Regions from separate parts of the Desulfofalx alkaliphila DSM 12257 genome, predicted to be linked through region 1. Evidence: riboswitches for the same ligand, from Rfam matches in the RefSeq annotation. Region 1 holds a riboswitch; each other region holds the start of a gene.

What was found. A riboswitch is a leader RNA that binds a small molecule or an ion and turns the genes downstream of it on or off. The one in region 1 is predicted to bind S-adenosylmethionine.
Region 2: it holds a riboswitch for S-adenosylmethionine, as region 1 does, so the genes downstream of both, metK (methionine adenosyltransferase) here and BR02_RS0110030 (O-acetylhomoserine aminocarboxypropyltransferase/cysteine synthase family protein) in region 1, are expected to answer to the same signal.
Region 3: it holds a riboswitch for S-adenosylmethionine, as region 1 does, so the genes downstream of both, BR02_RS0105485 (homocysteine biosynthesis protein) here and BR02_RS0110030 (O-acetylhomoserine aminocarboxypropyltransferase/cysteine synthase family protein) in region 1, are expected to answer to the same signal.

What each region holds. Positions count from the first base shown of each region.
Region 1 covers NZ_JONT01000017.1:33,882-44,696, reverse strand. Annotated here, with positions in the region: gene BR02_RS0110040 (CHASE3 domain-containing protein) at 232-636, shown strand; gene BR02_RS0110035 (methyl-accepting chemotaxis protein) at 670-1,845, shown strand; gene BR02_RS0110030 (O-acetylhomoserine aminocarboxypropyltransferase/cysteine synthase family protein) at 1,927-3,204, opposite strand; SAM riboswitch class I at 3,281-3,392, opposite strand; gene ftsE (cell division ATP-binding protein FtsE) at 3,596-4,282, shown strand; gene ftsX (permease-like cell division protein FtsX) at 4,272-5,162, shown strand; gene BR02_RS0110015 (murein hydrolase activator EnvC family protein) at 5,197-6,324, shown strand; gene BR02_RS0110010 (S41 family peptidase) at 6,467-7,621, shown strand; gene BR02_RS0110005 (PDZ domain-containing protein) at 7,724-8,971, shown strand; gene BR02_RS0110000 (DUF3243 domain-containing protein) at 9,014-9,289, opposite strand; gene BR02_RS15655 (hypothetical protein) at 9,305-9,442, opposite strand; gene BR02_RS0109990 (uracil-DNA glycosylase) at 9,536-10,099, shown strand; gene BR02_RS0109985 (DUF2508 family protein) at 10,096-10,365, opposite strand; gene BR02_RS0109980 (sugar ABC transporter substrate-binding protein) at 10,484-10,815, shown strand, end outside.
Region 2 covers NZ_JONT01000003.1:18,479-29,293, reverse strand. Annotated here, with positions in the region: gene BR02_RS14690 (S8 family serine peptidase) at 1-1,318, shown strand, start outside; gene BR02_RS0103025 (YlmC/YmxH family sporulation protein) at 1,368-1,613, shown strand; gene BR02_RS0103020 (MFS transporter) at 1,681-2,907, shown strand; SAM riboswitch class I at 2,980-3,082, shown strand; gene metK (methionine adenosyltransferase) at 3,170-4,354, shown strand; gene BR02_RS0103005 (hypothetical protein) at 4,563-4,919, shown strand; gene BR02_RS0103000 (GAF domain-containing protein) at 5,056-6,189, shown strand; gene BR02_RS0102995 (ComF family protein) at 6,231-6,983, shown strand; gene BR02_RS0102985 (cold shock domain-containing protein) at 7,237-7,434, shown strand; gene hpf (ribosome hibernation-promoting factor, HPF/YfiA family) at 7,562-8,089, shown strand; gene secA (preprotein translocase subunit SecA) at 8,197-10,815, shown strand, end outside.
Region 3 covers NZ_JONT01000008.1:2,631-13,445, reverse strand. Annotated here, with positions in the region: gene BR02_RS0105490 (NIL domain-containing protein) at 1-350, opposite strand, end outside; gene BR02_RS0105485 (homocysteine biosynthesis protein) at 381-1,580, opposite strand; SAM riboswitch class I at 1,678-1,824, opposite strand; gene BR02_RS0105480 (hypothetical protein) at 1,978-2,157, shown strand; gene BR02_RS0105475 (tRNA 2-thiocytidine biosynthesis TtcA family protein) at 2,179-2,922, shown strand; gene BR02_RS0105470 (GNAT family N-acetyltransferase) at 3,050-4,096, shown strand; gene lgt (prolipoprotein diacylglyceryl transferase) at 4,118-4,900, opposite strand; gene upp (uracil phosphoribosyltransferase) at 5,052-5,690, shown strand; gene sdaAB (L-serine ammonia-lyase, iron-sulfur-dependent subunit beta) at 5,697-6,380, shown strand; gene sdaAA (L-serine ammonia-lyase, iron-sulfur-dependent, subunit alpha) at 6,399-7,277, shown strand; gene BR02_RS0105445 (hypothetical protein) at 7,307-7,630, opposite strand; gene BR02_RS0105440 (CBS and ACT domain-containing protein) at 7,762-8,403, opposite strand; gene BR02_RS0105435 (hypothetical protein) at 8,543-8,749, shown strand; gene BR02_RS0105430 (DUF503 domain-containing protein) at 8,785-9,066, opposite strand; gene BR02_RS0105425 (CGGC domain-containing protein) at 9,214-9,579, opposite strand; gene BR02_RS0105420 (DAK2 domain-containing protein) at 9,668-10,815, opposite strand, start outside.

The DNA of each region.
Region 1 (10,815 bases):
AATAATAACTACGAAAAGATATCACCATTTCATACTTAAATAATTTATATGTCAATAAATATAAAGTTGTAAAACTTTTTGTCGAATATATCTATGAAACATAGCTTCATGTTTTTGCATAATTTTTTAAGGGGGGTTTAGGTGGTATATATTGAAATTTTTTACCATTAAGCATGCTGCGCTATAGTTAAGATAAAAAAGGAATTAATTTTAATTGGGAGGATTTATTTAATGAAGTTGAGAATTGCCACTAAAATAGCTGCGGGTTATTTAGTTTTAACCCTGATGATTTTGATATTGGGAGTACACGGCTATAACAATAGTAAGGCCACCGAGTATCAAATGCAGCAGGTTGACATTTTAAACGACCGTGTAGATGTAGAAAAGGCCATTCAATTGGAAACCTATGCAATAATGTCTAGCTTGAGGGGATTCACTGCCACCGGCGAAGAAAGCTATAAAGAGGAATGTATTGACCGGTTGAACAAAACCTTTGAGCTTGTGGAAGAACTGCAGTCAATAGCTGCTGATGGTAATAGGGAAGCTGTTGAAAACTTGAAAAATCTAATCATTAAATACCAACAGCAGGTGGTGGGGCACACCTTGCCTGCCATCGAGCAAAGGTATAACGCCTAAAACGAGGCAGATCTTGCCATTGCCCAAGCCAAATTGCAAGAAACTTTGGCAGAGCAGGCAGTGGTGGGAGCGGAGATGGAGAGAATAGTGGCGGACTTGGTGGAGGCAAACCTTAATTTTAGGGAACAATACATAACAGAAGCCCAAACCGATGCCACTGCAGTTAAAAGAAATTCTATGTTAATATCTAGTCTGGCAGTTGTTGTAGCTGTCCTTTTAAGTTATGTGCTGACCAATGCTATTAAAAAGCCCATTATGCAGTTAATTGACGGTGCCAATAGATATGCAGAAGGGGACTTCAGCAATCAACTGCAAATTGATAGCAGTGACGAAATTGGAGATTTAGCCCGCTCCTTTAACAATATGGCCGCAAAGTTAAGCAGGTTAATTGGCGATATGGCCAACAAGGCCCAATCGCTGGCGGCCCACAGTGAAGAATTGGCTGCCTCCAGTGAAGAAGTTAATGCCACGGTGGAGGAAATAGCCGGCGCAACCAATGAAGTGGCCGCTGCTGCCGCTACCGGTTCCGAGGCTGCCCAAGAGGTGGTAAAGGAATCTCAAAAGGCCGGCCAAGTTGCCCAAATGGGTAATGAAACCATTGAACAAACGGTGTTAAAAATAAATGCCATTGCCAGTACCACCAACGAGGTGGCTAAGTCTATTCAGGACTTAAATGAACTATCAAACCAGATTGGTACAATCACCAATGTCATTACCGGCATTGCCGAACAAACTAATCTGCTGGCCTTAAATGCGGCCATTGAGGCAGCCCGGGCCGGTGAACATGGCAAAGGGTTTGCGGTGGTGGCCGAAGAGGTGAGAACGCTGGCAGAACAACCGGCCAATGCCACTAAAGAAATTAATGAGCTAATTAAACAAGTACAAATGGGAGTGGAATTGGCCAGCAACAACATGCAGCTGGGTGCCAAGGAGGTAGAGGACGGTGTACGGCTGGCAGCAGAGTCCGGTAAAGCCATGGCCGACATCATTGCTTCCGTTAATGTAGCCATTGGTATGGTTGAAGGAATACAAAAAGGCTCCAGACAGTCAAGCGAGGAAATGGAGCAGCTGGCTGCCAGCAATGAGCAGATCACTTCTACCACCCAACAGATATCTGCAGCAACCCAGGAACCGGCCGAAATTGCCAACCAAATGCAGTTACAAGTGGCCCAATTTAAGGTGGCCAAGACAGGGGATGCAGAAGGGTAAATAACAGCAAAATAGAAATTTTCAATGCGGCAGGGTGAGACTTCCCCTGCCGCATTTTTCGTCTTCTGTATGGTTCGTTTATTATGCTTTCAGTGCTTGATCCAGGTCTTGGAGCAAATCTTCAATATTTTCTAATCCGACGGACAGGCGAATTAGGTCTGGTTTTACACCGGCCCTTTCTTGTGCTTCTTCAGACAATTGACTGTGTGTGGTAGAGGCGGGGTGTATTACCAAAGATTTGGCGTCGCCCACGTTGGCCAAATGGGAGAATAACTGGAGCTTGTCTATAAAACGCCTGCCGGCTTCCAGGCCACCCTTAATGCCAAAGGCCATAATTGCCCCGGCACCTTTAAGATACTTTTTGCCCAGCCCATGGGAGGGGTGACTGCTGAGGCCCGGGTACCATACCCAGTTCACCTGGGGGTGATTTTGCAGGTATTCGGCAACCTTTTGGGCGTTGCTTACATGGCGGTCCATTCTTAAAGAAAGGGTTTCTATACCTTGAAGCAGCAAAAAGGCATTAAAGGGGCTTAAACTGGCGCCTAAATCCCTTAACAATTGGGTTTTTGCTTTAACCACATATGCCGCCGCCCCCACATCCTTACTGTAGATTATGCCGTGATAACTGGGATCCGGTGTTGTCAGGCCGGGGAATTTATCGTTTTGTTCCCAATTAAATTTTCCGCTGTCAATAATTACACCGCCCATACTGGTGCCATGGCCACCGATGAATTTGGTTGCAGAGTGTACAACTATATCTGCACCAAAATCGAAGGGGCGGCATAGGTATGGGGTGGCAAAGGTATTATCCACAATAAGCGGTATGCCTGCCTGGTGGGCAATGGCACTTACCTTTTCAATATCCAGCACGTCGCACCTGGGGTTGCCGATTATTTCTGCAAAAATGGCCTTGGTTCGATCATTAATGGCCCTTTTAAAGTTTTCAGGGTTGCCGGGCTCTACCAAATGAACTTTTATTCCCAGGCGGGCCAGGGTGTGGGTAAATAAGTTTACTGTACCGCCGTAGAGGTTGCAGGAAGATACAATTTCATCTCCGCTGGAAGCAATGTTTAGTATTGCTGCGGCGATGGCCGCATGTCCGGTGGCGAAAGCCAAGGCGCCTACACCACCTTCCAGTGCCGCCAGACGGTTTTCTAAAATTTCCACAGTGGGGTTACCGATGCGGGCATATATGTGCCCGGGCTCCTCAAGGTTGAACAGTTTTGCTGCATGCTGGGAGTCTTTAAATACGTGGGAAGTTGTTTGATAGATTGGCACCGCCCGGGAAAGAGTTTCACTGTCCGGTTGATGGCCGGCATGTAATGCCAGGGTGTCAAAGCCCCATTTCTGATCTTTCATAGTTACGGCCTCCTTGTTATATCTAAATAAAAAACCCCTTCACAGATGAAGGGGCAAACAACCTTTATACTATAACCTCTCATCTGCCAGGCATAGGGCCTGAAGGAATTAGCACCATGCCCAGTTTTATTAACTGGACTGGTTGCCGGGCTTCATTGGGCCTTTCCCTCCACCGCTCTTGATAAGAATAGTACCCATATAAAACTATGTTAACAATGATATACAAATTATTACCTAAAGTCAACAGCTTCGAAAATTACTGACCCGTGCTCTGCCGCCACGGGTTAAATGCCGAAATTCCAGCAAATTACTTGCAGAATTTCCCTTTACCTAAAGGAATTTATCTTACCTTGTCGAATGTTTAATAGGTACAGACAAGGTGGTGCGGCATGTGATTGTTTTTTACAATGTTTCGAAGGTATATGACAACGGAGTTAAGGCGCTATCGGATGTAACGCTGCGCATACGAAAGGGCGAATTTGTTTTTTTGGTGGGGCCCAGCGGGGCCGGCAAGTCCTCTTTGATGAAAATGATTTATCGGGAAGAGGTGCCCACCAGGGGCCAGGTGATGTTCAATGGCAAAAATGTACAGCGCATGAGAAAAAGAGATGTGCCCCATTTGCGGAGAAAAATTGGCATGGTGTTTCAAGACTTTAGACTGCTGCCCCAAAAAACGGTGGAAGAAAATGTAAGCTTTGCCTTGGAGGTTACCGGGGCTTCCAGAAAGGATATTAAAAGAATTGTACCCGCTGCCCTTAATAAGGTTGGCATGCTGGAAAAGGCCAAGCAGTATCCGGCCCATCTCTCCGGTGGGGAACAGCAGCGGGTGGCTATAGCCCGGGCCTTGGTAAACAACCCGGTTTTAATTTTAGCCGACGAGCCCACGGGAAACCTTGATCCGGCCACGTCCAAGGAAATTATGGAACTGTTTGAAGCCATTAACCGCATTGGTACCACCATAGTGATGGCCACCCATGCCTGGGATATTGTTGATAACATGAGGCGCAGGGTGATCGGTCTTTCCAATGGTCGAATTGTGCGAGACGAAGAGGGCGGGGTGTACACCTTTGCGAACTAACACCCTGTTTTATATCTTCCGTGAAGCATTGGTGTCTATGGTGCGTAACAGTTGGATGACCCTGGCGTCAATGGCTATTGTGGCTGTTTCGTTGATAATTTTGGGCAGCTCGGTGCTCTTGGTAATTAACGCTGATCATCTAACCCAACGGTTGGAATCTGAGTTAGAAATCAGTGTGTTTCTGCAGGAAGATTTAGATACCACCGAAGCGGGTGAGGTGGGCAGGCAAATTAAAAATACTGCCGGTGTAGCTGAAGTGGTGTTTGTATCTAAAGAACAAGCTTTAGAAGAAATGAAGGAGAGTTTTGGTAATCACTCGGAGTTATTGGAGAATTTAGAAAAAAACCCTTTACCCGATGCCTACCGCATCAGGGTTAATGATGCAAATCAGGTGCCGGTACTGGCCGGGCACTTTGAAAAACTGCCGGGTGTTGAGCTGGTACGTTATGGACAAGGGCTGGTGGAAAGGTTGTTGGCGGTAACCCACTGGGTGCGGGTGATTACCCTGGGCCTGATGGGAATGTTGGGCATAGCGGCCATATTCCTTATCGCCACCACCATTCGGATGTCCTTGTTTGCCCGCAGAAGAGAAATTGGCATCATGAAACTGCTTGGTGCCACCAACTGGTATATCCGTGCTCCTTTTATGATTGAGGGAATGTTCATTGGTCTTATAGGGGCCTTGGTGGCAGTGGCAGCGGTATACTCGGCTTACTCGTTTTTGGTTAATCGTCTCACCGATTCGATACCCTTTGTTAGCCTGGTAACCGGGGGCGACGTTTTAAATACTATATTTGGCCTCTTTATAGGCTCGGGGGTTTTGATAGGTGCCCTTGGCAGTGTAATTTCTATCCGCAAGTTTTTGGCGGAAAAAAAGTAGTGCAAAATATGATGTGATGAAAGGGTGAGGACCTTTGGGTTCTAGGACATGGAAAAGGATAATGGTACTGGGGATGTCTTTGGTGCTGCTGGTGGCTTTGGCGGCAGCTGCTTCGGGGTCAAACCTGGAAAGTCAGTTAAGGGAAATCCAACAAAGGCAGCAGCAGGCTAAACAGCAGGTGAGCAGCCAGAGGGGTGAGGTGCAGGATATCACCCGTCAGGTGGCTGCCCTTAATGCTTCTATTGCCCAGAAGGAAAATGAGATTAACGACCTTAATAATCGCATCAACGGCATTAACAAAGAACTGGATCGGGTGGAAGCCGAACTAAAGCAAGCTGAAGAGGATCTAGAAGAAAAAACCGAGCTGCTGATGAAACGGCTGAAGGGTCTTTACCAGGCCGGGGAAATCAGCTATTTAGAGGTACTGTTAGAATCGGGCAGTTTCTCTGACTTTATTAACCGCCTGGAGTTAGTTAAAAAGGTAGTGGAACAAGACAGGGAAATCATGGACGCCCTGGTGGTGGAGAAAAACCGCATTGAGGTAAGAAAAAGTGATTTGGAAGTAAAATTAAAGGAGCTGGCAGCCGTGCGCCAGCAACAGGAGCGGGCCCGGGCTGAACTGGCCTCAAGACAAGGGGAAAGGGCCGAATTGTTAAAGGCAGCCCAACAGGACTTGCGCAGGTATGAGCAGCAGCTAAATGAACTGGAACAGAGGGAGAATGAAATACTGCGCCGCATTGCCCAGCAAAGCGGTGGCAGTGCCTTTGTGGGCGGTAACTTTGCTTGGCCCACTCCCGGTTATACTACAATCACTTCACCCTTTGGTATGCGCAAGCACCCCATATTGGGTACCCAGCGCATGCACAGCGGCATTGACATTGGTGCCCCTATGAGTGCCAATGTGGTGGCGGCCCAGTCGGGTACCGTTGTGTCGGTGGATAACATGAGCGGCTACGGTTTAGTGGTGATGCTGGACCACGGCGGCGGTGTGCACACCTTATATGCCCACCTTTCCAAGCAGTTAGTTAGCTATGGTCAGTGGGTGGACAAGGGGCAGGTAATTGCCAAGGTTGGTTCCACCGGTATGTCTACCGGCCCGCACCTGCACTTTGAGGTGAGGGAAAACGGCAGTGTGGTTAATCCTCTAAATTATTTGAGATAATATTAAGGGCGCTTGGTGGCGCCCTTTTGGATTAAGAGGGGTTTGTTTAAGCGCTAAATTTAATCGAAGCAGGGTAAGGCAGTCTTGTTGTAATTTTTGCCAATGTGGTGTAGTATAATAAAGGTAAATTAGGTGCAGGTAGGTGACTTCTTTAGTGAGAGACGCATTGGGGCCCAGGCGTGGTTCTAAGGTACTGGTTATAATCGGACTGGTGGTCTTTTTATTTGTGGCAGTGACCGGTTATACCCTTTTTACCAATCATAACAATTTAGGTAACCTGGTGAAGGTGGTTTCGCTTATTCGCTCCCAGTACTTGGAGCCTGTGCCCACGGGACAATTGGTGGAAGGTGCCATTCACGGCGTGGTGGATTCCTTGGGTGACCCCTATTCGGTCTACCTGGATCCCGAAACATTTAGACAGCTCAACGAACAAATTCACGGTTCTTTTGGCGGTTTAGGCATATTGGTGGGTATTGAAGGCGATTACTTAACGGTGGTGCGGCCCTACGAGGGCACCCCTGCTGCCCGGGCCGGGGTGATGGCAGGGGATAAGATCACTGAAATTAATAATGAAGATGTGCGGGGTATTAGCCTTGATGTGGCTGTCAGCATGATGCGCGGCCCGGTGGGTACCAAGGTGGATCTTACCATAGCCAGGGAAGGGGTTGCAGAACCCTTGGAGTTTAGTATTGTCAGGGAAGAAATTATGGTGCCCACTGTGGAGGGACATGTGCTGCCTGATACTGAAATTGGCTATTTGGCCATATCGCAGTTTACTGAAAACACCCCCGATGAGGTGTCTGACAAATTAAGTGAATTACTAAGACAACAAATTAAGGGTTTGATTCTGGACTTAAGAAATAATCCCGGAGGTGAACTGCGGGCAGCCACAAAGGTGGCCGACCGGTTTATACCCGGCGGGCCCATTGTGCATATAGACTACAGGAACGGCAAGGATCACACCTTTGAGGCTTCAGAGGATGCTTTGGATTTACCGCTGGTGGTGCTGCAAAACCAACACAGCGCCAGTGCGGCGGAAATTTTGGCCGGTGCAATTAAAGATCACCAACTGGGCACCATTGTGGGTACCACCAGCTTTGGCAAGGGTGTGGTGCAGACGGTGTACCCCTTGGGAGACGGGGCAGGTCTAAAGCTGACCACCGCCCGCTATTTGACGCCCAACAAAGTGGATATTAACATGGAGGGCATTGAGCCCGATGTGGTGTTGGAACAGCCTACCAACGCCAGGGAAGATATGCAACTGCAGAAGGCGATAGAGATTATGCAAAACCTGTAGACGGTATTGCCTTGGCTTAGGCCATGGCAAAGGGCCGTTATGGTTGTATGAGAACAAGGGCCACGGAATTGCCGTGGTCCTTTTGAATAATGAGGTGAGGCGGTGTTCCCCTTTTTAGAAGTTATACCTCTGCTGATTACCCAATTAATTGAAGCGATTTTACATCCCATTTTCTGGCTGGTTATTATTTTGGTGGCCTTTCAATATCGCCGGACACTGCGGGAAAAACACCGTCTGTTTGGGTTTAAGCATGGTCGCTGGTGGCCCGACACCTTGCAGGCCGCCGGCTACGGTGTGCTGGGTGGGCTTATTGGCAGCATTTTAATGCTCTTTGTGGGCCTGACCCTCACCGGATCAGGGCTTATTTATCTCTGGGCGGTGGCCCTCTTGTTAATGATGATTAATTTGCGTTTTTTGTGTTTTGCCTATGCCGGGGGCATTTTGTCGCTGGCACACCTGCTTTTTGGCTGGCCGGAAATAAGTGTGCCGCAAGTTTTGGCCCTGGTGGCCATACTGCACATGGTGGAAAGTATACTGATTTATTTCAGCGGCCATTTGGGTGCGGTGCCCAGCTACTTTAAAATGGCGGGGAATCGGGTGGTTGGCGGTTTTGTACTGCAGCGTTTTTGGCCTATTCCGGTGGTGGCCCTGCTTGTTATTGGGGTGGCGGAGCTGCCCCCCGAAGGTGTGCCCATGCCGGAATGGTGGCCCTTAATTAAGCCCCGGGTAGAGGGTGACCCGGAGATGCTCTTATACGGCTTGATACCTGTGGTGGCCGGGCTGGGTTATGGGGATATGGCCACTGCCCGCAAGCCGCAAGAAAAGGCACGGCTTTCTGCCAAATATTTAGCAATTTACAGCCTGATACTGCTGGTGCTGGCGGTGCTTTCTGACCAGTACCTGCTGATGGGTTTAATGGCGGCCTTGTTTTCCTTCCTGGGCCATGAGGCAGTAATTTACATCGGCAAGAAAGTGGAGATGACCCAACAGCCCATTTATGTGCCGCCGGGCCAGGGGGTAATGGTATTGGATGTTTTGCCCAAAACCCCTGCCTGGAATGCCGGCCTGAGGTCGGGGGATGTTATTTTAGCGGTGAACGATATTCCTCTATACAGCAAGAGCACACTGCAGTATATGCTGCACCACAACGAGGGGCTATTGGAGTTTTCTTATATAAGCAGTGAACAGCAGGCCTATCGCCGGGAATTGGTGAAGGTTCCCCCTGCACAGCCCTTTGGGCTGCTGCCGGTGCCCGAGGGCGGTGAAGGGGTGCATGGGGAAATTAAAAACTCGGGTTTGCTGTCTAAATGGTTTGAAAAGTGGAAGAAGCGTTTTGGCGCTCCGCACTAAAAATCCCGGTGCTGTATACTACACCGGGGTTTCTAGTGTGGGCTAGCTAATACTTTTGCTGGCCAGTTTTGTCATTAGACGGGCAATTACCTGCTGCTCATCCTTATCTGCCACTTCCCACAGTTCCTTTAGGGTTTTTTGCTCTGGGTTGGCAGGGGGAACGTTTTCTGCAAGTACAGACCCAGCCTGTGCAGCCAGATTGTTGATGCGCTCTCTAGACATGCCCAGTTCTTCTGCAAACTCAACTGCTTGTCCCAGGTAGCGCTTCCAATTATCCCAGTTGGTGTTAATTTGCTTTAGGTCAAAATCAAATACCATTGGCAGTGCCCTCCTTTACATGATACCCGCTAGGATATAGTAGCCTAAATAACCGACAACAATGATGCTGATTAGGTGCAATACCCACCACCCCGGTTGAAAGGTGGCCCAGGTGCCCAGATCCGGCGAATTCCTTTCTTTTATGTCTGCCACGTTATCCCTCCTGTATTGCATAGATGATTTTATCAGTAGTTTGTTATAAAATAATGATAAATATACCAATGTAAGAGACAGAGGTGGAAATATTTGAGTTTAGAGCTGATTGAAAAAGAGATACAGGGCTGCACTAATTGTGGTCTGGCCGCGGGCAGAACAAATATTGTTTTTGGGGTGGGCAACCCCAAGGCTAAACTGATGCTCATTGGTGAAGGGCCGGGCAAGGATGAGGATTTGCAGGGCATACCCTTTGTGGGTGCTGCGGGTCAATTGCTGGATAAAATTTTAGAGGCGGCAGAAATTAAGCGGCAGGATGTTTATATAGCAAATATTGTTAAGTGCCGCCCGCCCAATAACCGGGTGCCCAGTCGGAAGGAAGCTAAAGCATGCCTGCCCTGGTTGTGGCAGCAGTTGGAAACAATCAGGCCCCAAATAGTGGTGCTGCTGGGCAGCACTGCACTGCAAAATCTAATAAAACCCGATGCAAAAATTACCCAAATGCGGGGTCAATGGCTGGAGAGCAAAAGCGGCATTAAAATAATGCCTACCTATCACCCGGCGGCCCTACTGAGGGATCCCCGGAGAAAAAAGCCGGTATGGGAAGATTTTCAGCAGGTAAGGGATGAGTATAAGAAGCTTATGAATGAAAGTTAATTTTCATCCGGTGTCCAGGCCACCAATCCCTCCTGCCTGGCCTGCATCATTAAAGCTATGTACCTTCTCTCCCTGGCTTGCAGTTGGTGTATCACGTAATCTAACATGTCCTTGTCGCAGAGGTCTAACTGCTGCATCGCATGCTGCCAGTCAAGGTGGGCCTGTTCTATCATGGCAAAGAGTTCAGGCCCCTCCTCCTGCCTGCCCATCAGGCGGTTTAGGAATTCCATTACTTCCCTTAGCTGCCGCAACAAACTACCAATCATTGGCTACATCCCCTTTCACTTAATGCATATGTTAGAGGACAAGTTTTATGAAGAAAATTTACTAGAAAACCGAAAAAACAGCATAATAACCAGTAACAACTGTTGGTGAGGTGAGCTGATGTTTAGCCGTAACAAGTGTTATTGGTTATTAACCATATTGCTCTTATTGGTGATGGCAGTTAGTGTCGGCTGCCCCGGGGGTGGCGGCGGGGAGAAAAAACCGGCGCCCCAGCAGGGCCCCAAGATAGGTGTCAGTGTTGCTGATATGGAGCGGGACGGCAACCGCACCATCCATAAGGTTTTTAACGAAAGCAAAAAACAAGATCGGGCCCAGCTTACCTGGTTGGATGCCGGGGGCGATTCCACCCAGCAGCAAAAGGATATTCAAACTTTGATTGAAGAAAAAGTTGCGGTGGTTGTGCTGCAGATGACCGACCCGGAAATTGGGCC
Region 2 (10,815 bases), on a different contig from region 1:
CTTAACCCGCCAATATTTTACCGATATTAAAGGAATACAACCCACAGCGGCATTAATAAAGGCGGCCCTTATTCACGGTGCCCAGCAGCTGCCCGGTGAACCCCGGGAAGCCCAGGGCTTTGGTATGATTGACCTGCAGGCTACGCTGATGGCATTGGAGGATGAACTGACCTCATACCGGGACAGGGTTAATATGAGAGACAATGAAATCTATAATTATAGTTTTGCTGCCACCGGCAAGGCGCCGGTGCGCATAAGCCTGGTATGGACCGATGCCCCCGGCCAGGCCGGTACAGACAGCCCCTTGGTCAATGACCTGGACCTAAAGGTGACCGCTCCGGACGGCAGAGTCTTTTGGGGCAACCAAGCCCTGGGCGGGGACAGAAAAAACAATGTGGAGGTTGTTACAATAAACAATCCCCAAGAGGGTGTCTATGCCATTGAGGTAAATGGCAGCAGGGTAGAAAGTGAAGAGCAGCCCTTTGCCATCATCTATGGGGAAGTGCCCTTAAGGGGCACTGTGAGGTATGATCAAGGAAGCCAGCGCATTGAAAGGGCCGACGGGGGCAGTTTGAAAATTGACTCGGTGGCGGCCGGCAGCCTAAGGCTGATAAATAACAGTGATGTGCCAAACACCCGGGCGGTGGGCTTAGCCGCCGGAACCAAAGTTTATTACTTACCCCAGGGCCAGGGCAGGGCGGAGCCCAGGCTGGATGCCGTTTATGATTTAGGTTATGCCGCATTAATTAATCGGTTAGCCACGGCGGAACCGGCGGCATATAATGACACCTTAAACCATTGGGCGGAAAAGGTAATAGCAGATATGTCCCGGCGCAATTTAGTGGGGGGTTTTCCCGACGGAAGCTTTCAGCCCGATCAAGATGTCACCAGGGCCCAGTTTGCCTCCATGTTGGTGCGGGCCCTTAACTTAGTTGAATCACCGGATGATGCCAAATATTACGATGTTCCGCAGCATGCCTGGTACCGGGGCGCCGTGGGAGCGGCGGTTAATGCCGGGCTGGTGGCAGGTTATTCTGAACACCTTTTTGGCCCCGGCGACCCCATCACCAGGGAGCAAATGGCGGTGATGCTTACCCGGGCCATCGGTGCCGGTTATATTCCCTATTCATCGGAAGATACAACCCTTGATATTTACTATGACCGGGCAGACATCAGCCCCTGGGCCAAAACCTCGGTATCCCTGATGGTTAGGTACGACGTCATTAAGGGCCGCTCGGAACACCGCTTTGCACCCCAGGGTACCACCACCAGGGCGGAGGCGGCGGCGGTGCTGCAGAGGATGCTTAATTTGTTGTAACCCTTTACCCCTTGCCGACATATTCTGGGTTAAGGGGGGTGACAGCAAAATGTTGCACAAGGCTACTCAACTGGCAAAACAGGATATAATAAATATTACTGACGGGGCCAAAATGGGTGCTGTAATTGACATGCACTTTGATAATAAAACCGGCAGGATAACGGCCATTGTGGTGGAACCTTCCCGCAAGATAGGTCTTTTTCGCTCTGGCCGTGAGCTGGTAATTCCCTGGGAACGGATTGTGAAATTTGGCCTGGATACCGTGTTGGTGGAAATTGATTCCTTGGGCAGATAAAAAAAGAGTGGGCGTGATAAATCAGGCCCCTACTATAAAAATCGGGCTTAGCAGAGGGTAGCAATTAATGGAAGCAAATTCATTCAGCGGCAGTAATAAAAATTGGTTGAGACAGATTATCTTATTTCTCGCAAGCCAGAATATATCCCTTTTTGGCTCTTCTGTGGTGAGTTTTGCCATCATTTGGCACATTACCTTAGAGACCTCCTCAGGCACCTGGGTCATGCTTTTCACCATCAGTGCCTTGCTGCCTCAGGTGCTGGTATCCCTATGGGGAGGAGTCTGGGCGGATCGGCACAATCGAAAATACCTGATCATGCTGTCTGACGGTTTTATCGCCTTAGCTACCTTGGGCTTAGCCATTGCATTTTGGGCGGGCTATCAAAGGCTGGAAATGCTTTTGGCTGTTTCTTTTGTTCGCTCAATTGCGGCGGGGGTTCAGGCTCCTGCCGTCAGTGCCTTGTTTCCTCAGCTTGTGCCGGTGGACAAGCTGACCAAGGTACAAGGTGTTAATCAAACCTTGAATTCGGTATTGCTGCTGCTGTCCCCGGCGGTGGGAGGAGTGGTGCTGGGTTCCCTGGGTATTGTTTGGGCCTTTATGGTGGATGTGGTTACCGCTTCCTTGGCCATCTCGGTGTTAAGTTTTATCCGGGTAGAAAAGGTAGGGACGGAAGGGGAAACCGCTTCTGTCTTTACGGAGCTGAAGCAGGGTATTGCCTATACTTTTAGCGACAGGCTTTTGAAATCCATATTAATTTGTTTTGGGGTTTCTTTCTTCCTGATCACTCCGGCGGCAGTCTTAACACCTTTATTTGTGGAACGGACCTTTGGCAGCGATGTGTGGCGGCTGACAGCCAATGAAATAGCCTGGACTTTGGGTACTTTAATTGGAGGGGTTTTTGTCTCCGTCAAAGGGGAATTTAAGGATAAAATCCGAACCCTAGCCCTTGGTCTAATGGCCTTTGGTATTTTATTTGCCCTGTTAGGACTGGCCGGCAACTTTGCTTTTTATTTAATGGTGATGGGAACAGCGGGTTTTTTCATGCCCACGGTGGCCACCGTACTGACGGTGATGATTCAGGAAAGGGTAGAGGCGGCCATGATGGGGCGGGTCTTCTCTCTCGTTCACATTGTTACCGGCTCCGCCATGCCGGTAGCCATTTTATTCTTCGGTCCCCTGGCGGATATGGTACCTATCAGCTATATTTTGCTGGTATCAGGGGTCTTGCTGGCCTTGACGGGTGTTTTGTATCAAAGGATGGGCAAAAAATTAAGAGCAGAATTTGCGCCATAGGTACCCAATAAAAAATGTTTTTGACATTGTTGGTGTCTTCTGCTAATATATTTAACGAATATAAAACATAATATCTCATCAAGAGAGGTGGAGGGACTGGCCCAATGAAACCCGGCAACCTGAATTTCAAAGGTGCCAATTCCAGCGCAGCACAGAGACCTGCGAAAGATGAGAAGCGGTGTAATATAAAGCCTCTCATTGGAGAGGCTTTAATTATTACATAGACAAGTGATTTTAACCAGAGTATAAGGAGGGCGCAAAATTGGCAAAGACACTGTTTACATCTGAATCAGTTACCGAGGGCCACCCCGATAAGGTGGCCGACCAGATATCAGATGCCATCCTGGATAATATTTTAGCCAAAGACCCCCAGGCCAGGGTTGCCTGTGAAACCTTTGTCACCACCGGCCTGGTGGTGGTGGGTGGGGAGATTACTACCGACTGCTATGTGGACATCCCCAAGGTGGTAAGAAACACACTGCTGGAGATTGGTTATACCCGGGCCAAGTTTGGTTTTGACGGTGACACCTGTGCGGTGCTCACTGCCATTGATGAGCAGTCTCCGGATATTGCCCTGGGTGTAAACCGTGCCTTGGAGGTGCGGGATGAAGCCGCCGAGGAGGAGTTAAACAGAATCGGTGCCGGCGACCAGGGGATGATGTTTGGTTTTGCCACCAACGAAACCCCGGAAATGATGCCCATGGCCATTTCGCTGGCCCACAAGATGTCCCGCCGCCTGGCCGAGGTGCGTAAAAGCGGGGAAGTGGATTACCTGCGGCCCGACGGAAAAACCCAGGTTACTGTGGAGTATGATGACGGCAAACCGGTAAGGGTAAACACTGTGGTGGTTTCCAGCCAGCACCATCCCGATGTTGACCAACAAACCATCAGGGAAGACCTAATCAATAAGGTGATTCTGCCGGTGCTGCCAAAGGAACTGGTGGACGACAAGGTGCGCTATTTAATCAACCCCACCGGCAAGTTTGTGGTGGGTGGCCCCCATGGGGATGCCGGACTGACAGGCCGGAAAATTATTGTGGATACATACGGCGGTTACGCCCGCCACGGCGGTGGTGCTTTCTCCGGCAAAGACCCCACCAAGGTAGACCGCTCGGCAACCTATGCTGCCCGCTATGTGGCGAAAAACATTGTGGCTGCCGGCCTGGCAGATAAATGTGAAATTCAGCTGGCCTATGCCATCGGCGTGGCAAAGCCGGTATCTATTATGGTGGATACCTTTGGCACCGGCAAGGTAAGTGAACAGCGGCTGGTGGAACTGGTGCAAAAGCACTTTGATTTGCGCCCGGCGGCCATCATCAGGGACTTGGATCTGCGCCGGCCAATTTACCGTCAGGTGGCGGCCTACGGCCATTTTGGCAGGGATGACTTAAATCTGCCCTGGGAGCGCACCGATAAGGCAAAGGCCCTGCGGGCTGAGGTGCTGTAGAAAAGAATTATTGATGCGGCAAGGGGACAAGCCCCCATTGCCGCATTTTTATTGCATGGGTTCGATAAATGGAACCCCTACAAAAATTATCCAGAGGCCGCAGTTGATCGAGGGTAAATTCATCCCGCCCTCAAATGTTGCCCATGTTGCCAAAATGCTCACATATGGTTGCCCTTGAACATATTCTGCATTACGGGGGTGACTGACTATGTGGGCTTATGTTATTGGCGGTGCCTTTTTGTGCTGGTTGTTATGGGTGGTGGCGGTGCACTTTTATTTTGTTAGGACAGCCGGGCCGGTTGAGGTGCTGGTGCAGGATCAGGCCGACTGGGTGGAGGGTTTTGTGCGCACAGCGGCCGCCGCTAATCCCGGTGTGGAGCTGGTGCTGGTGGATACCGGCAGCAGGGATGAAACTGCCCAGGTGCTGGCCAGACTGGCTTACCGCTGTGGTTTTCAAGTTAAGAATGAGCCTTCCTACCAAGGGGTTATTTTCGACGCCCGGGGACTGACCGGCAGTAAGTTAATAAAAGCACCCTTATTTAGTCAGATTTCAACAACCAGATAAAGGAAAAACCCTGGGCCATGTCGAAGAATAATCATGAATAAAGTATACCAAATGCAAAAGGGGCGAAAGGCTGTTGCGCTGGCGTAGCTTATTATACATTTTATATACTTGGCTGGTTATATTTGGGGGAATATTTGTGCTGGTGCATCTGTTCCCCCAATTAAATGTTGACCTGGGCCTCGAATTGCTGGTCATGGTGGCCCTGGTCATGGTGGCCGAATGGCTGGCGGTCTCCTTTGCCCACGGCTTTGTTTCCGGCGGATTTGCCGTGGTGCTGGCTGTTTTTATCATCTATGGCGGTTCGGCGGCGGCCTATGTGGTGGGGCTGTCGGCATTAATAGGGGGCGGCATTGCCAACCGGGGCAACCCCATTCGCACCACGCTTTTTAACGCTGCCCAATATGTCTTGGCCGTTTTCGGCGCCTTATATTTATATAAGCTTGTGGGCGGGGCGGCAGCCGACCGCTTGGATGCAGGCAACATTATACCGCTGGCTGTTTTTATTCTTGCTTACTATGTTATTAATCATTTGCTGGTTTACTTATATCACTTGCCCAAGCGCAGTTCTTACCCGCTGATTAGCTGGGTTGATGCCCTGCGCTGGGATGCCTACACTTATTTTTTTACCATTCCGGTGGGGCTCTTAATGGTGCTTTTATATGCTGAAACGGGCTTTATCGGTTCGGTGCTCTTGTTTATACCGGTAATTGCCGGTCAATTTATACTAAGGCTTTATATTGATTTGGAATTTGCCACCAGGGAATTGAAGGTGCTGCAACATGTGTCCAGCCGGCTTGCCGGCTCTGATCCCGATGAGCTGATGGATATTATTTTAAGGGAATCCCGGCGCATAGTGGATTATCATACCGGGGTCTTTTATCTATTGCGTCAAAACAGGGGTTATTATCAGCCGGTGGTGATAAAAAGCCCCTATGCCAATGAGATAGGCCAGATGCCGGTATATCCCGGTGAAGGCTTTGTGGGCAGGGTGATTGAAAATGCCCGGCCGGTGCTGGTGGAGGATACCCGGCAGCAGCCGCACCTGCGCCAGGAGCCGGGTTTAACCCGGGTAATGCGCTCGCTGCTGGCGGTGCCGCTGGTTTCGTCCAGCGGGGTGGTGGGGGTAATTGTCTTGGGCAGCAGGCGGCCCAAAAGCTTTGACCGCCACCATTTGCATACCTTGACCATCATGGCCGGACAAGCCGCCGTGGCGGTAACCAACGCCATCTTGTCAAACAGGTTAAAGTTGTTTTTTGGGCCCAATAAATAGAAGTGGGCAGCCTTCTAAAATTCCCCAAAGGGGTTTTTGCCGTGAAGCAGTACCTGGAAGCCTTTCTCAACTTAATCTTCCCGCCGCCCCAGGAGTGCCCCCTGTGCGGCGGTTTTTCTCCGGGGGAAAAAGTTTGCCCTGCCTGTGAGGCCTGGCTTGCCCTGCAGCAAAAGGGGAAATACTGCTGCCGCTGTGGGCGGCCGGTGGCCGGGGAGGCCCTCTGCGGCGACTGTATGGAGCGGGACTGGCCCTTTGAGCTGGCCCGGTCGGTGGGGCCCTACAGCGGCCCCCTTAGGGAAGGGGTGCACCGGTTTAAATACGGGGGCCGCCGGCGCTTGGCCCTGCCCTTGGGCGCCCTGATGGCCCGGCGGGTGATGAAGCACCCCACTTACCGGCAGGCCGGTCTAGTGGTGCCGGTGCCCATGACCCCTGCCAGGCTGCGGCGGCGGGGGTACAACCAGGCACTGCTGCTGGCCCGGTCGGTGTCGGCGGAGCTGGGCATAGGGGTGGAAGAGGTGCTGAAAAAAACTGCGGATACAGTACCGCAAACGGTTTTAAGGCGGTCAGAAAGGGAGCAAAATTTGCGCGGTGCCTTTGTTTTACAAAATAACCCTAGCCTGTGGGGAAAGACGGTGCTGTTAATTGACGATATTATAACCACAGGGAGCACAGCTTCTGCAGCGGCTGCGGTCTTGCGACAGGGCGGTGCCAAAAAGGTGCTGGTACTAACCTTAGCTGCCACACCAAAATCTTCCAAAAAACTACGGATTAGCGACAAAAACCATGCCAACTAATTTCACGAGGTGACAAATTGTGATTGCGGGGATAAAATTACCCACACTGAAACCCTTGATTATTAAAGTTATTAACAGACTTATACACATTATCCACAGGTTTAAACCCACAACTGTTATTTAGCAAAAAAATTTTTCGACAAAAACCACTGGGTTTTCTGCCCATGGTGAATGTTGACATTACTTTATTACCGTGTTAAAATGACATATCTGGGCCGGCGCCCAAGTTTTACATTTTTAGGAGGAATGTTTAGTGTTAGGTAAGGTTAAATGGTTTAATTCGGAGAAGGGTTATGGTTTTATCGAGCGGGAAGACGGCGGCGATGTTTTTGTACACTTCTCCGCAATCCAAGAAGAAGGCTTTAAGAGCCTAACTGAAGGCCAAGAGGTTGAGTTTGAAATTGTTGAGGGTGCCCGTGGCCCACAGGCTGCTAATGTGGTAAAAATATAAAAGCCGGTAAGAAAGTAGATAAAAGGGTGCAAATCTTGCGCCCTTTAAATTTTTCACTGGAAAGAGAAGGATATTTACCCTAATCCGGGAATAATATAATTACACTCTGGCGAAGGGAGTTGGTTTAATGAAGGTAAATGTACGCGGCAAAAACATTGAGGTAACACCGGCACTGCGTGAGTATGTGGAAAAACGCATTGGCAAATTGGAAAAGTTTTTAGAAGGTGTTGAAGAAGCCCAAGTAAAGCTGGTAGTGGAAAAAGAAAATCATAAGGTGGAGGTTACTATACCAATCCAGGGTATGATTTTAAGGGGTGAGGAAGCAACGGGAGATATGTATGCTTCCACCGACCTGGTACTGGAAAAGCTGGAAAAGCAAATTGAAAAGTACAAGGGCAAGTTAGGAAAACGGGGGCGCAATGGCGGCGACAAGGTGGTAAAAGCGCCGGCCGGTGAACCCGCAGAGGACGGCCCCAAGGTGGTTAAGACCAAGCGCTTTGCCATCAAGCCTATGCCCGTTGATGAAGCTATTATGCAGATGAACCTTTTGGGCCACAGCTTCTTTGTTTTTTCTAACGCAGAAACCGAGCAGGTAAATGTGGTCTACCTGCGTAAGGATGGCAACTACGGCTTAATAGAGCCGGAATTCAAATAAAAGCTGCAGCTTGCAGTTATTTACTGTTAATGGTAAAATAGTTTTTGATATTCTGGAAGAGGAACCTATCATAGGTTCCTCTTTTATGCGAGGTGTACTTCTTTAAAATGCTAAAATTTTTGAAATCGCTGTTTGACGACAACGCCCGGGAGGTAAAAAAATTAGACCGGGTGGTTGAGGATGTAAACAGCTTTGAGCCCAAGATAGAAAAATTATCTGACCCTGAATTACAGGCCAAAACTGCGGAGTTTAAAAACCGCTTGGCCTCAGGGGAAACCCTGGATGATATTTTGCCCGAGGCCTTTGCGGTGGTGCGGGAGGCATCGAAACGGGTGCTGGGCATGCGCCATTACGATGTGCAAATTATGGGCGGTGTGGTGTTGCACCAGGGGCGCATTGCCGAGATGAAGACCGGGGAAGGTAAAACGCTGGTGGCAACCCTGCCGGTCTACTTGAACGCCCTTAGCGGTAAGGGTGTGCATGTGGTGACGGTAAACGATTACCTGGCCCGCCGGGACAGTGAGTGGATGGGGCAGATATACCGTTTCTTAGGCTTGTCTGTGGGCCTGGTGGTACACGGCTTGGACTGGGATACCCGGCGCAACTCTTACCTTTGTGATATAACTTACGGCACCAACAACGAGTTTGGCTTTGATTATTTAAGGGATAACATGGCGCTGCATCCCAAGCAATTGGTGCAGCGGGAACTAAATTATGCCATTGTGGACGAGGTGGACAGTATTTTAATTGACGAGGCCAGAACACCCTTAATTATTTCCGGCCAGTCTGACAAGCCCACCGACCTCTACTATCGGATGGCCCAGTTGGTGCCCAAGCTGAAAAGGGATGCAGATTTCAGCGTGGATGAAAAGGCCAATTCCGTCGTCCTCACCGAAGAGGGTGTGACCAAGGTGGAAAAAATGCTGGGCCTGGAAAACCTGTATGATGATGTGCATATGGAGTTAAACCACCATTTGAACCAGGCTCTAAAGGCCCACGCCTTAATGAAGAGGGACCGGGATTATGTGATAAGGGACGGCCAAGTGGTGATAGTGGATGAGTTCACCGGCCGTTTGATGTTTGGCCGCCGCTACAGCGACGGTTTACACCAGGCCATTGAGGCCAAGGAAGGTGTGAAAATTGAGCGTGAATCCCAAACCCTGGCCACCATCACCTTCCAAAACTATTTTAGAATGTACAAGAAGATTGCCGGCATGACCGGTACGGCGTTAACGGAGGAAGAGGAATTTCGCAAAATTTACGGCCTGGATGTGGTGGTTATCCCCACTAACAAGCCGATGATTAGAAAAGACCTGCCCGATGTGGTGTATAAAAGCCAAGAGTCCAAGTACCGGGCGGTGGTTGAGAAAATAGCGGAGCGGCACCAAACCGGGCAGCCGGTGCTGGTGGGCACCATATCCATTGAAGTATCTGAGCTGCTGTCGCAAATGCTGAAAAAACGGGGCATTAAGCACCAGGTGCTAAATGCTAAACACCATGACCAGGAAGCGGAAATTGTGGCCCAGGCAGGCCGATTGGGTGCGGTGACCATTGCCACCAACATGGCCGGCCGCGGTACCGACATTATTTTAGGCGGTAACCCGGAGTTTCTGGCCCAGGCAGAAATGCGTAAAAATGGTATAGATATTGAGTCGGGAGATTTAACGGTGGAGCCGGAGCACCGGGAAATGTATCGGCAGCTCATTAAGAAATATAAGGAACAAACCGACAAGGAACATCAAAAGGTTGTTGAATTGGGCGGCCTATATGTCATTGGCACCGAGCGCCACGACAGCCGCCGCATTGACAACCAGCTGCGCGGCCGTGCCGGACGCCAAGGGGACCCCGGCACCAGTCAGTTTTATGTATCCCTGGAAGATGACCTGCTAAGACTGTTCGGCTCTGACAACATTGCCGGTTTAATGGAGAAGTTAGGCCTAGAGGAAGACACCCCCATTGAACACAATATGGTGAGCAGGTCCATAGAAACTGCCCAAAAGCGGGTGGAAAGCCGTAACTTTAGCATCCGTAAACACGTGCTTCAGTTTGACGACGTGATGAACCAGCAGCGGGAGATAATGTATGATCAGCGGCGCCGGGTACTCACCGGGGAAAACATGAAGGAAAACGTGAAAGAAATGATTGCCCGCACGGTACAAAATTCGGTGGATACCTTCTGCCCCGAGGGGGTTTACCCCGAAGAGTGGGATAGGGAAGGACTGCTGAATCACGCCGACCAGTTATACCTGCCTAACCATGACATTAAGTTAAGCGATATAGATGACATGGAAATAGAGCGCCGGCAGCTGGTGGATATGTTGACCCAAAAGAGCTTGGAAGCCTATGAAAAGCGGGAAGAGGAACTGGGTGCCGAAACACTGCGGGAAATTGAGCGGATGGTATTGCTGCGCATGGTGGACGAAAAGTGGATGGATCACCTGGATGCCATGGATCAACTGCGGGAGGGCATTGGCCTAAGGGGCTACGGCCAGCGTGACCCCGTCACCGAGTATAAGTTTGAAGGCTATGAAATGTTCCAAAACATGGTTGACAGCATCCAAGAGGGCGTGGTGCGCTATATCTTTAGGGTGGATGTGGTTAAAAGGCCGGAGCCGGAACAGCAGCAGCGCAAAACGGTAGAAAACAAGTACCAGGAAGAAGCCCCCGCCCGACCGGTGCGCCGTGAGCCCAAGGTGGGCAGAAACGAACCCTGTCCCTGCGGCAGC
Region 3 (10,815 bases), on a different contig from region 1:
CAAACTATACATTTGTCGCTGTTAAATTGTACCTCCATGGCCGGACGCTCTAAAAATAAGGCGCCGGTTGGACATGCATCGGTACAAACTCCGCAGCTTGTGCAATTCTGCCGGTTGTGGTTCACATGTTCAGCCAACTTTTGCACCTTTATGTTCTGCTCTTCTAAATACTTAATACCGCTTTCATACCTGTCTCCCGTTAACTCCAACACCATTGTACCCTCCCGGGCCGGATTAATACGGGCTTTAATAATATTAACCATAAGGTTATAGTCTTTAACCAAGTGGTAAATAATCGGTTTTTCAGAAGTTTCCGCAGAAAACCTTAGGATTATTTTTTTAGGTGACATTTTTACAACTCCTTTATACTGTTTTTCGTCCTATTCTTTGACGTTTAAGGACTTGGGTACAATGTTATCCTTGGCTGACGGTAACTGCTGCACCGGTTGGGTTAGTTCAAACTTTCCGGCTTTAATTCTTTCCTTTAGCTCTGTGGCAATTTCCACCGCCATGGGATAGCTGGATAGTGGTGCAGTTTTTACTTTTTTACCGTTAACGGTGATTTCACCGCTCTTTAGGTCAGCATAACTTACAAACCCCAGGTTTTCGCCGGTGCGGTTGGGATAATGATCACTGTAGTCTACAATAGGAGCATAAAGCTCTTTATCTGAACGGGAAACCCAATACATAACTTCTTCATTTAAAACGGGGATAGGTATACCGATGCCCACCGCAAGGGAGCATCCATAACCTATGAAACTGCATCCCCTAATATATCTTTGGTTCATTTGTTTTAAATCACCGATCACCGATAGGGTTCCGCCGCTTGGGTGTAGCTCCACACCCGAGGCATTGAGCATCGATGGGAAGTGCTGTGTTCCATACCAGGCAACATAACCTTCACCGCCCCCGAGGAAGATGCGGGTGCCAATGCCAATGGTCAAAAAGTGTGGGTCCTTTAGCAGCGGGCTTAACTGCCCTGAGGTGCTGTAATGGGCATTGGCAAGTTTCGGTTTTAGCATTCCCATGTAGGTGTACTTTGTCCGGTCACTTAAGTTTACTGCACAATTGTAGTTTTGATATGCATTGCGAGGATTAAATAAAAATGCCTCGTTTATATCTTGTAATGTAATTTCTGTTTCTAGCTCCTTGAGGGGGTAGCAGTCTGTGCCATAGGACTGTGCCTTTAATTTAACGGGTTTACCGGCCACCAAGTCCTCTATAACATGACCGCCCCCATAGCGAAACTCGCCGGGGAATTTTTTGTTCAAGGGGTCATCCAGGGTTGGTTCAGTGGCACCGATATAGGCGTCCACAGCAGCAATCCCTGCATAAGCAGGCACATTGTTGAGCAGCACCTTGCTCATTCTCATTCTCGGCTTAGGATGCCCAAAGTTTAGAAATGCACCGGAGGAACACATGGGCCCAAAGGTTCCGGTGGTAACAACATCCACTTCTTTTGCCGCTTGGGTAACTCCCTTCTCAGCTACCAGCGAAACAACTTCCTCGGCAGTCAACACCACTGCCTGGCCGCTTTTGATTTTAGCATTAATCTCAGCATAGGTTTTTTCAACAGCCATTTTTAAATTACCTCCTGTCTTTTTGGTGCCCTTTCTCGGTGCATGAAGTAAAAAACCTCTTCACACACAGAAGAGGTTTGCAAACAAAAATTGCTACCTCTTATCTGTCAAGGGAAAACTCCCTTGCAGGATTTAGCACCAGTTCGTCAGCAGTTTAAAAACAGTTAACTGTAGCCTGTTAACCACTGCCAACGCGGTTGCCGGGTTTCATAGGGCCTGATCCCTCCACCACTCCGGATAAGAGCACACTGATTATTTAATTGAATGGTGATAGTTTACCAAGTTTGTTATCCCTTGTCAATGGGAATTTATTGATATGCAAAAAGCTCCTTTAATAATAACACACATTTTCAATTATTTTATGATAAAATATTGGTTGTTAAAAGGGGTGGAGTTTATGAAGTTTTTAGTTTATTTATGGCTTTTTATTTTTGTCTTTATGATATTAATGATTCCTTACAAATTGTTAAGATACAAAAACGCAATTTGCCCCCACTGCCAGAAAACGGTAATGGTGAAAAAGGGCAGTAAGGACCACACCTGCCCCCTTTGTAAAGGGCAGTTTACCGAAAAATAATTCTTTAAATAAGGAGACATCATGGGTAAAAACAAAAGCAATATTTTAAGATGGGTATTAAGCGAATCAGTAAAGGCCATTGCCGATTACAAAATGATTGAAGACGGAGATAAGATAGCCATTGGGGTATCGGGCGGTAAAGACAGCAGTACCTTGCTGTATGTGATGGCTTATTATCAAAAATATTATCCATACAACTTCAAAATACAACCGATTCATGTTGGCATGGGATGGGATATGGACATCACTCCGCTTCAAGAGTTTTGCCGTTCGCTGGATTTAACCCTCCATGTGGAACCGGCAGAGATCGGTAAAATAGTCTTTGATGCCAGACAGGAAAAAAACCCCTGTGCCTTATGTGCCAACCTGCGCCGGGGTGCTTTGAACAGTGCAGCCAAAGAGTTTGGCTGCAATAAGGTGGCTTTGGCCCATCACCTGGACGATGCAATTGAAACCTTTTTTATGAGTTTCTTCTACAACGCACAATTTCGCACCTTTTCACCGCGCACCTATCTTGACAGGACGGACTTAACCATCATCAGGCCAATGGTTTATTTGCCGGAAAAAGACGTAATTAGATTGGCCAATAAGGCCCAAGTTCCTATCATTCATAATCCATGCCCGGCAAACCGTAAAACTAAGCGGGAGGAAGCTAAAGAGTTAGTGACAGAATTATCCAAGCGCTACCCGCGAATGAGGGATGACTTTGTTAAAGCCCTAAAAAACTTTGACGCACGCAATCTGTGGCCAAAAGTAATGCGTTAATAAAAACATTGCATTTGCAATCACACATTTACCCAAACTCCATACAATAAAGAAAGCCCAGCCACGCATAAGCTGGAAATTTCTCAGGTTGGCCTTAGGCCGGCCTATTTTTTTTGGAGTGATTGCTTTGGGGATTAATGTATATCAGGTTTCAACAAATAGGGAGTTTGATATTTTTGTCCGCTTGCCCCAGTTCATATATTACCGGGACCCCTTTTGGCTACCTGCAAGCGTCCAAAAAACAGCTAACATTCTGCTTAAGATCCCGACCAGGGAAGTTGCTTTGCTGGTGGCAGTGGATGATAACATCGTCACATCCCGGGTGGCCATTATGGCCAACCCCAAACACCATGAAAGGAACACCGCATTATTTGGCTACTTTGAAAGCACCAATAACCCGGAGGCAGTTAAAGAGCTGTTTGTAGCCGGCTGTCGCTGGGCCAAAGCAAGGGGATATGGTTATCTGGCCGGCCCGGTCAGCTATAATACAAACGACAGCGTCGGTCTGCTGATAGAAGGCTTTAACTATGCCCCCCAACAAAATATGCCCTATAATCTGGGGTATTACTCCCATCTATTGGAGTACGCCGGTTTTTCTAAATACATAGACCTGTTGGCATACCTTTGGACCCACAAGCACCCCTTCCCCCACAAACTGGCCCGGGTGGCTGAAAAGGTCAGAAAAAAACAAAGGGTGCAAATAAGAAAGATCAACTTTAATAACATCCATAGGGAGGCACAAATACTTTCCTACGTGCATAACCAAACAATGCAGGGTAATTGGGGAAGCAAACAGCTTTCTGTGGGGGATGCGGCAAACTATTTAAACAGCTACCGTTCCTTTGCTGAACCCGATCTCTTGTTAGTTGCCGAGGTAAACAGAGAGCCTGCCGGTATTTGCCTCACCTTGCCCAATATCGACTCTAAGGGCTTTATTAACGGCTGCCGGGTTGCAGTGCTAGGAGTGGTACCAAAGTTTCGCAGCAGAGGGGTGGCGGCCCTGTTGATGCACGAGACCATGGCCAGGCTATTGAGAAAGGGCTACCCCCATGCTGAGCTGTCGCTGATATTAGAAAATAACACAATGATGAACCGAATCCTAAAAGATACTTTAAAATGCGACCTTATAAAAAGATTTCGGGTGTATAGAAAAACAACAAATTGCAGGCCTTAGCGCCATAAAGCGGCAGCGGCCCTACAGCCGTTGCTGTTTTTCTTTTTTGCGGTAATGCACTATTGCCAACACACTAATGACAATTAACACTACACTGACCAGCTGGGCCATCATGATTGGCCCTAACATTAAACTGTCTGTGCGCAGTCCCTCGATAAAGAAACGGCCCAGTGAATATAATCCAAGATACAAAAAGGCAATTTCGCCTTCAAAACGTTTTTTATGCCAATATATCATTAAAAAAGCAAAAACGGACAAGTTCCACAGGGACTCATAAAGAAAAGTGGGATGATGATACTGACCGTAAATGTACATTTGATTTTTAATAAACTCCGGGAATCGGCTGATAAAGTCGTAACTGACAGGGCCACCATGGGCCTCTTGGTTAAAAAAGTTCCCCCCCCTGCCGATAGCCTGGCCTAGTATAACGCTGGGGGCACAAATATCGGCAATTTTATAAACCGGCAGCCTATGTTTGCGAACGTAAAGGTAGCCGGCCAGAACACCGCCAATTAATCCCCCGTGGATAGCTAAACCGCCGTGCCGTACGGCAAATATTTCCAAAAAATTACCGGCGTAACGATGCCATTCAAATATAACATAATACAGCCTTGCCCCAATGAAAGCCGCAGGGATAACCAGTAAAACCATGTTAATAATATGCTCGGGATCTATACCCGTCCTTTGAGCAAGGCGGTATGCGAGAAATATGCCCACCAGAAAGGCACTGGCGATAATTACTCCATACCAGTATACAGAAATAGATCCTATGGTAAAGGCTACGGGATCAATCAAACACTTCATCTCCTTGTTTTTTTTATATTTTAGCAGGGATTAAGCAATATTATAACGAAAGAGGGGCCGATTTGACAAATTACACTGTTTTTACTTTTATTCATCAACAATAGTTGCTAATATATAATATAGATCATAATTTGGCAAGGAGGACAACCCTTTGGATAATGTAGTTGTGGTAGAACACCCGGTTACTAAACACTGCTTGAAATTTTTACGGGATAAAAAAACCGGCACCGCCCTTTTCAGAGACTGTATGTCACGGCTGGGACTTTGCCTGGCATACCAGGCCACTGCAGATTTGCCCACCAGGCAGGCACAGGTAGAAACACCTTTAAATGTAATGGCAGATGTGGAAGAATTAGATATGAAGGGAGTATTATTAATACCGGTATTGCGGGCAGGACTTGGATTTGTGAATAGTTTTTTGGAAATAATACCCGAGGCCAAAATTGCCCATATCGGCATGGCCCGGGATCACCAAACACTGGAAGCCAAAGTATATCTTCGTTCTCTGCCAGACAAGCTTGACACCTATCAGAGGGTATATGTTTTAGACCCTATGCTGGCCACCGGCAACAGCTGTGTAAAAACCATGGATATACTGACAGCATCGGGAATCGACCCTGCTTCCATTGTTTTAGTTTGTGCCTTTACAGCACCGGAGGGCATCAAACAACTGCACCAAAAGTACCCACAAATAAAAGTTGTCACAGCATCGGTTGATAAATGTTTAAATGAAGTGGGGTACATCATACCGGGTTGCGGCGACGCCGGCGACCGCCTATTTTTACTGTAAAATAGTATGCGTGGAAGGGTTGAGTACATGAAATATACCTCGGTCTTTGATATCATAGGGCCGGCTATGATTGGGCCTTCCAGTTCTCACACTGCAGGTGCAGCAAAAATTGGCTTAATGGCCCGTAAAATCTTTAATGGGCAGCCCCGGCACATTGAAGTGGTTTTTTATCGTTCCTTTGCCAAGACCTATAAAGGTCACGGCACCGATTTGGCTTTAATCGGCGGATTGCTGGGCTACGGTGTAAACAGCCCACACCTGGTACAAGCAGCGGAACACGCTGCAAAATTAGGGTTAAATATAGCAATAACAACCAGTGAAGAGGACGTCACTCACCCCAACACAGTAAAGATAACCATGGCCAATAAAAATCACCGCCTAACCGTGGTCGGTATATCCCCCGGTGGCGGCAGGGCAGAAATCATCTCAATCAATGACTTTAATATTAAAATCTCGGCGGATAATAATTTCTTAATAATATTTCATTTTGACCGCCATGGAGTAATAGCTTCAGCTGCCAAATTGCTGGCCTCCGAGGGAATAAACATTGGATATATGGAGGTGGCCAGAAAGTCACGGGGTTCTGAAGCCCTGATGACCATAGAGACCGATCAAGTGATACCGGAAAGGATTACAAAAGAGCTAAAAAAAATACCCCATGTAACAAATGTGGTGGTTCACAATAAATAGCAGAAGGCGGTTACAATCATGTACTTCAAAACAATGGAACAACTTGTTAATATATGCCAGTCAGAAAAAATGAGGATATCCGAAGTAATGATTAAGCAGGAATCAGAAACCACCGGCATTTCAGAGGAAGAAATATTTAGCAATATGTCAGATCATCTGGCGATAATGGAAAAAGCCATTGCCAGGGGGATTAATGAAGACCTAAAATCGCGCAGCGGGCTTGCCGGGGGTGATGCAAAACTATTGGCGTCATATAATAAAAACTCCACAGCCCTGTCCGGTAAATTAATGATGGAGGTGCTCACCTCAGCTTTGGCCACATCAGAGGTAAATGCCTGTATGGGAGCAGTGGTGGCTACTCCAACGGCAGGTTCCTGCGGAATAGTACCGGGATGCATTTTAACGGTGGGCTCATATCTCAACGCCTCCCGGGATGAAATGATCCATTCGCTGTTTACAGCCGGAGCCGTTGGTTTGGTTATTGCTAACAAGGCCGGCATCTCCGGGGCCGCCGGTGGTTGTCAGGCAGAAATCGGATCCGCCTCCGGCATGGCTGCAGCCGCAGTGGTGCAATTGTCAGGCGGCACTGCCCGGCAGTGTTCCCACGCAGTGGCCATAGCATTAAAGAGCATGCTGGGACTGGTTTGTGATCCGGTGGCAGGTTTGGTGGAAGTACCTTGTATAAAGCGAAATGCAACCGGCGCTGCACTGGCCATAGTGGCATCAGACCTGGCCCTGGCCGGAATAGAAAGTGCAATACCCTGTGATGAAGTGATTGATGCCATGTACCGGGTAGGCCGCTCGTTACCGGAAACACTGAAGGAAACCTCCATGGGCGGCTTAGCCACCACCAAAACCGCCAAGGCAGTGGAAAAACGTATATTTACAAACCCATGATAAATAATTTAAGGAGCGTCAATCGCTCCTTAATACTGTCGTCTGGCCATAATTTTGGCATTTATTTTTTCTATCAAATACATGGTATTAAAATTATGGTGCACTTGATTGGCCACACCCTCCACTCCGCCATCAAAATCTACCAAGTTATTCGGTATAACTGTTCTAAAGCCATATTCCTTTTCCAAGTCATCCACTACCTTTTCCAATACCTGCTCCCTTGTTTCTTCATCACCTATTTCTTTCCACAAGGCAGATGGCTCAACCATATTACCCGTTATTTGCTCAACGGCATTTAAAAAAGTCTCCCTAAAAGTAATAAAAGAAGGCTGTCTTTTCTCCAATATCCCCATCCATTACACCCCTTAAATTCCCTAGCATTATACTATTATATTCTTGCATTACTCTTCATTTTCCTGCATTACTTATGTTTATAAAAACTTAAACCCTCTAACATATTGTCAGAAGGTTTTTTAAAGTTCATTTAACCACAGCTACCGGCTTGGTCAACTTTATAACCGGCTTTCTCTAAAGCATTAATCACCTCAAAGGGCTGGGCTGTGCATAGTCGCAGCATCATCTGCACCATACCCCCGGATCTCTCTATTACACCAATGCCGGCCACATCTATATTGCAATCCCTTACTATACCTGTGATTTCAGCTATTAAGCCAATTTTATTTTTGGTTTCAATCACAATGCGAGTTCCTGCTCTTTTTGCACCAGACATTTTTATAATGGCATCAAAAATATCTGACTCGGTAATAATGCCCACTAACACATCCTTGTCTATCACCAATAGGCTATTTTCCTTATTCTCTCTCATCAGCAAGGCAGCTTCTTCAATGGCACAATATGGTGTAACCGTAAGGGGATTTTTATTCATGACGCTGCCAACCGATAATTTTGACATTAAATCTTTGATTTCATAAACACTTAAGGTGGTAGCCGGTGAAGGAGAGGCTGCAAGTAACTCTTTTTCGGTTACTAGACCAATATGTTTGTAACCTGAAGTGACAGGGAGTTGTCGAATTTTATTCTTTTTTAATATATCAAGGGCTTCAATAACAGAAGTATCTTTACTAACGGTAATTGGTGAAGTAGTCATATAATCAGCTACAAACATTTAAATTCCCCCTCAATGAATTTTTTACACGTATTGTAACTTAACAAAGAACCCAAAGCAATACCCAAATACAAGTATTATGTTCGGTGCTTTTACCTTATTTTATGGTATAATGTTTATAGAAAGGAGTGTTTTCAAGGTGTTTGATGTTATATGTTATCGCCTTAAAGGTCATCTGCAATATCTAAGTGAAATTGTGCCTGCAGGAACGCCTGTGAACGAAGCCATAGAAAATATTCAAAATGTAGAAGAAACATTGAGATTTACCGGATTTCCAACCATAGAAAAGGCACAGGCTTTTATTGATAATTTTCAGGCAGACGCCAATAAGAGTACAAGTGATTGAAGGCAGGCCACATAACCTTGGGGCTTATAATAGTATTATAGTATCTCGGTGTACAATGAAATAACTTCTGCAATTCCCAGGGATTCGATAAACCTTGCCACCTTGCTTAAAACGCTTTGCACATGGGCTGTTTCATTGCTCACACAGGCCACTCCCAGGGTGGCTCGCTGCCAGGTGTCTTGCCTATCAACCTCGGCAATAGAAACATTGTATTTAGCCCTCACCCGGTCTAAAATACTCCTCAAGACTCTGCGCTTGTCCTTTAAAGTGCTTGCTTGCCCAACAAATAATTCAACCGTAAGTGTTCCCACTACCATAATTTGCCCCCTGAAATATAATAAAGTTATTGTTCAAGGCCTGCAAATGAATATGCCGCCCCTGTAGTTATATTAACTAATAATGCTGCCATATGCAATCAAAGCCAGATATGAACAAAAAGCCGGTGAATCACACCGACTTTTTATTTAGTAGTTATGAGTTCCAATTACAACCTTCTTATTAAATTTAGTTTCTAAAATATTTTTCATTTTTTCTAAGTTAATTGGGCATGCAGCAGTTTCAGTGGCTTTTACCAAACAAGTACCAAAGTGAATGGTATCAACCTCACGTCCCTGTGCCCTCAAATTTTCCAGCAGCAAGACGGTACGGGGAATTAATAGACCCGGGCAATCGCCACAATGACTCATGGCCACTATTTCTACGTCATCTTCATCTAGATAGCGTTCAAATTCCCCGGCGCGATCTGAGAAAGCCTTAAAGCACTTAATACATGCAATGCAATTGACATCTCGAATCTTTTTACAAGAAAAAATTGCTATGGATTTTGACATTATAATACCCCCTAGTGATATGAACTCTACTAAGAGGTATTCTATTAAACGGTCTTTAAGTCCTGCCTGTGCCCAAACCAATTTATTATTATTCAGCGGATATTATATACGGGTACAGGGGTTGACCACCGTAATGAACTTCAAATTCTAAGTTAGGAAAATCACGCTGCAGCATTTCTGCAGTTTGCCTTGCACTTTCACCGTTTTGATCTTCACCGTAGTAGAGGGTGATTAACTCCTCTCCGCCAGAGGTTAACTTTTCCATCAACTGCTTTAATACCAGATAGGTGTCATTGCCAAATGCAACAATTTGTTCATCGGCTAAGCCTATAATATTTCCTTCCTTAATGGCTTGACCATTGATGCTTACATTTCTCACTGCGGTGGTTACTTCTCCCGTTCTCACCAGCTTAAGGGCTTCTTGCATTCTGTCGGCGTTTTCTTCCAAGGTGCCCTCTGGGTTTAATGACAGCAGCGCAGTCAAACCCTGGGGAATAGAAACGGTGTTTACCACCTCAACAGATTTTTCAGTCATCAGGGCCGCTTGTTTGGCAGCCAAAACAATATTTTTATTATTTGGCAACACAATAATGTTTTGAGACGGTGCTTTTTCAATAGCCTGCAAAATTTCCTCGGTGCTGGGGTTCATGGTTTGTCCGCCGGTAATAACCTTATCTACTCCCAAGCTTTCCATAATCTTAATAATTCCTTCGCCCACTGCCACAGAAACAACAGCCAGGGGCTTATCGGCTTGGCCTTTCTCAAGACTTAAATTCTGTTCACGCATGTTACTAATATTCATTTGATGCAAAGTACCATAATTTAGACAAGTTTCAATGACCAAGCCTGGATGGTTGGAGTGGATGTGCACCTTTAATACTTGATCACTGCCAACAACCATTAAACAGTCCCCATAGGGGCTTAACTCGTTTTTAATTTTTTCTATGGGCAGGTCAGTACCTTTTAATATAAATTCGGTACAGTATGTATAATGAATATCACTGTCTATTTCTTTTAATGTGAATTCGGCCAGACGTTTCTTTTGGCTGGATGCAAAATCTTGCAGCAGCTCTATTTCTTCGACCCTGCGTAAGGCATAGAGTATCCCTTGGAGTATTATCACCCAACCCTTGCCACCGGCATCCACCACGCCTGCTTCTTTAAGAACCGCCAGTTGTTCCGGTGTTTCATCCAATGCCCTTGCAGCCTGTCTGTAGACAGTGATCATAAAACGCA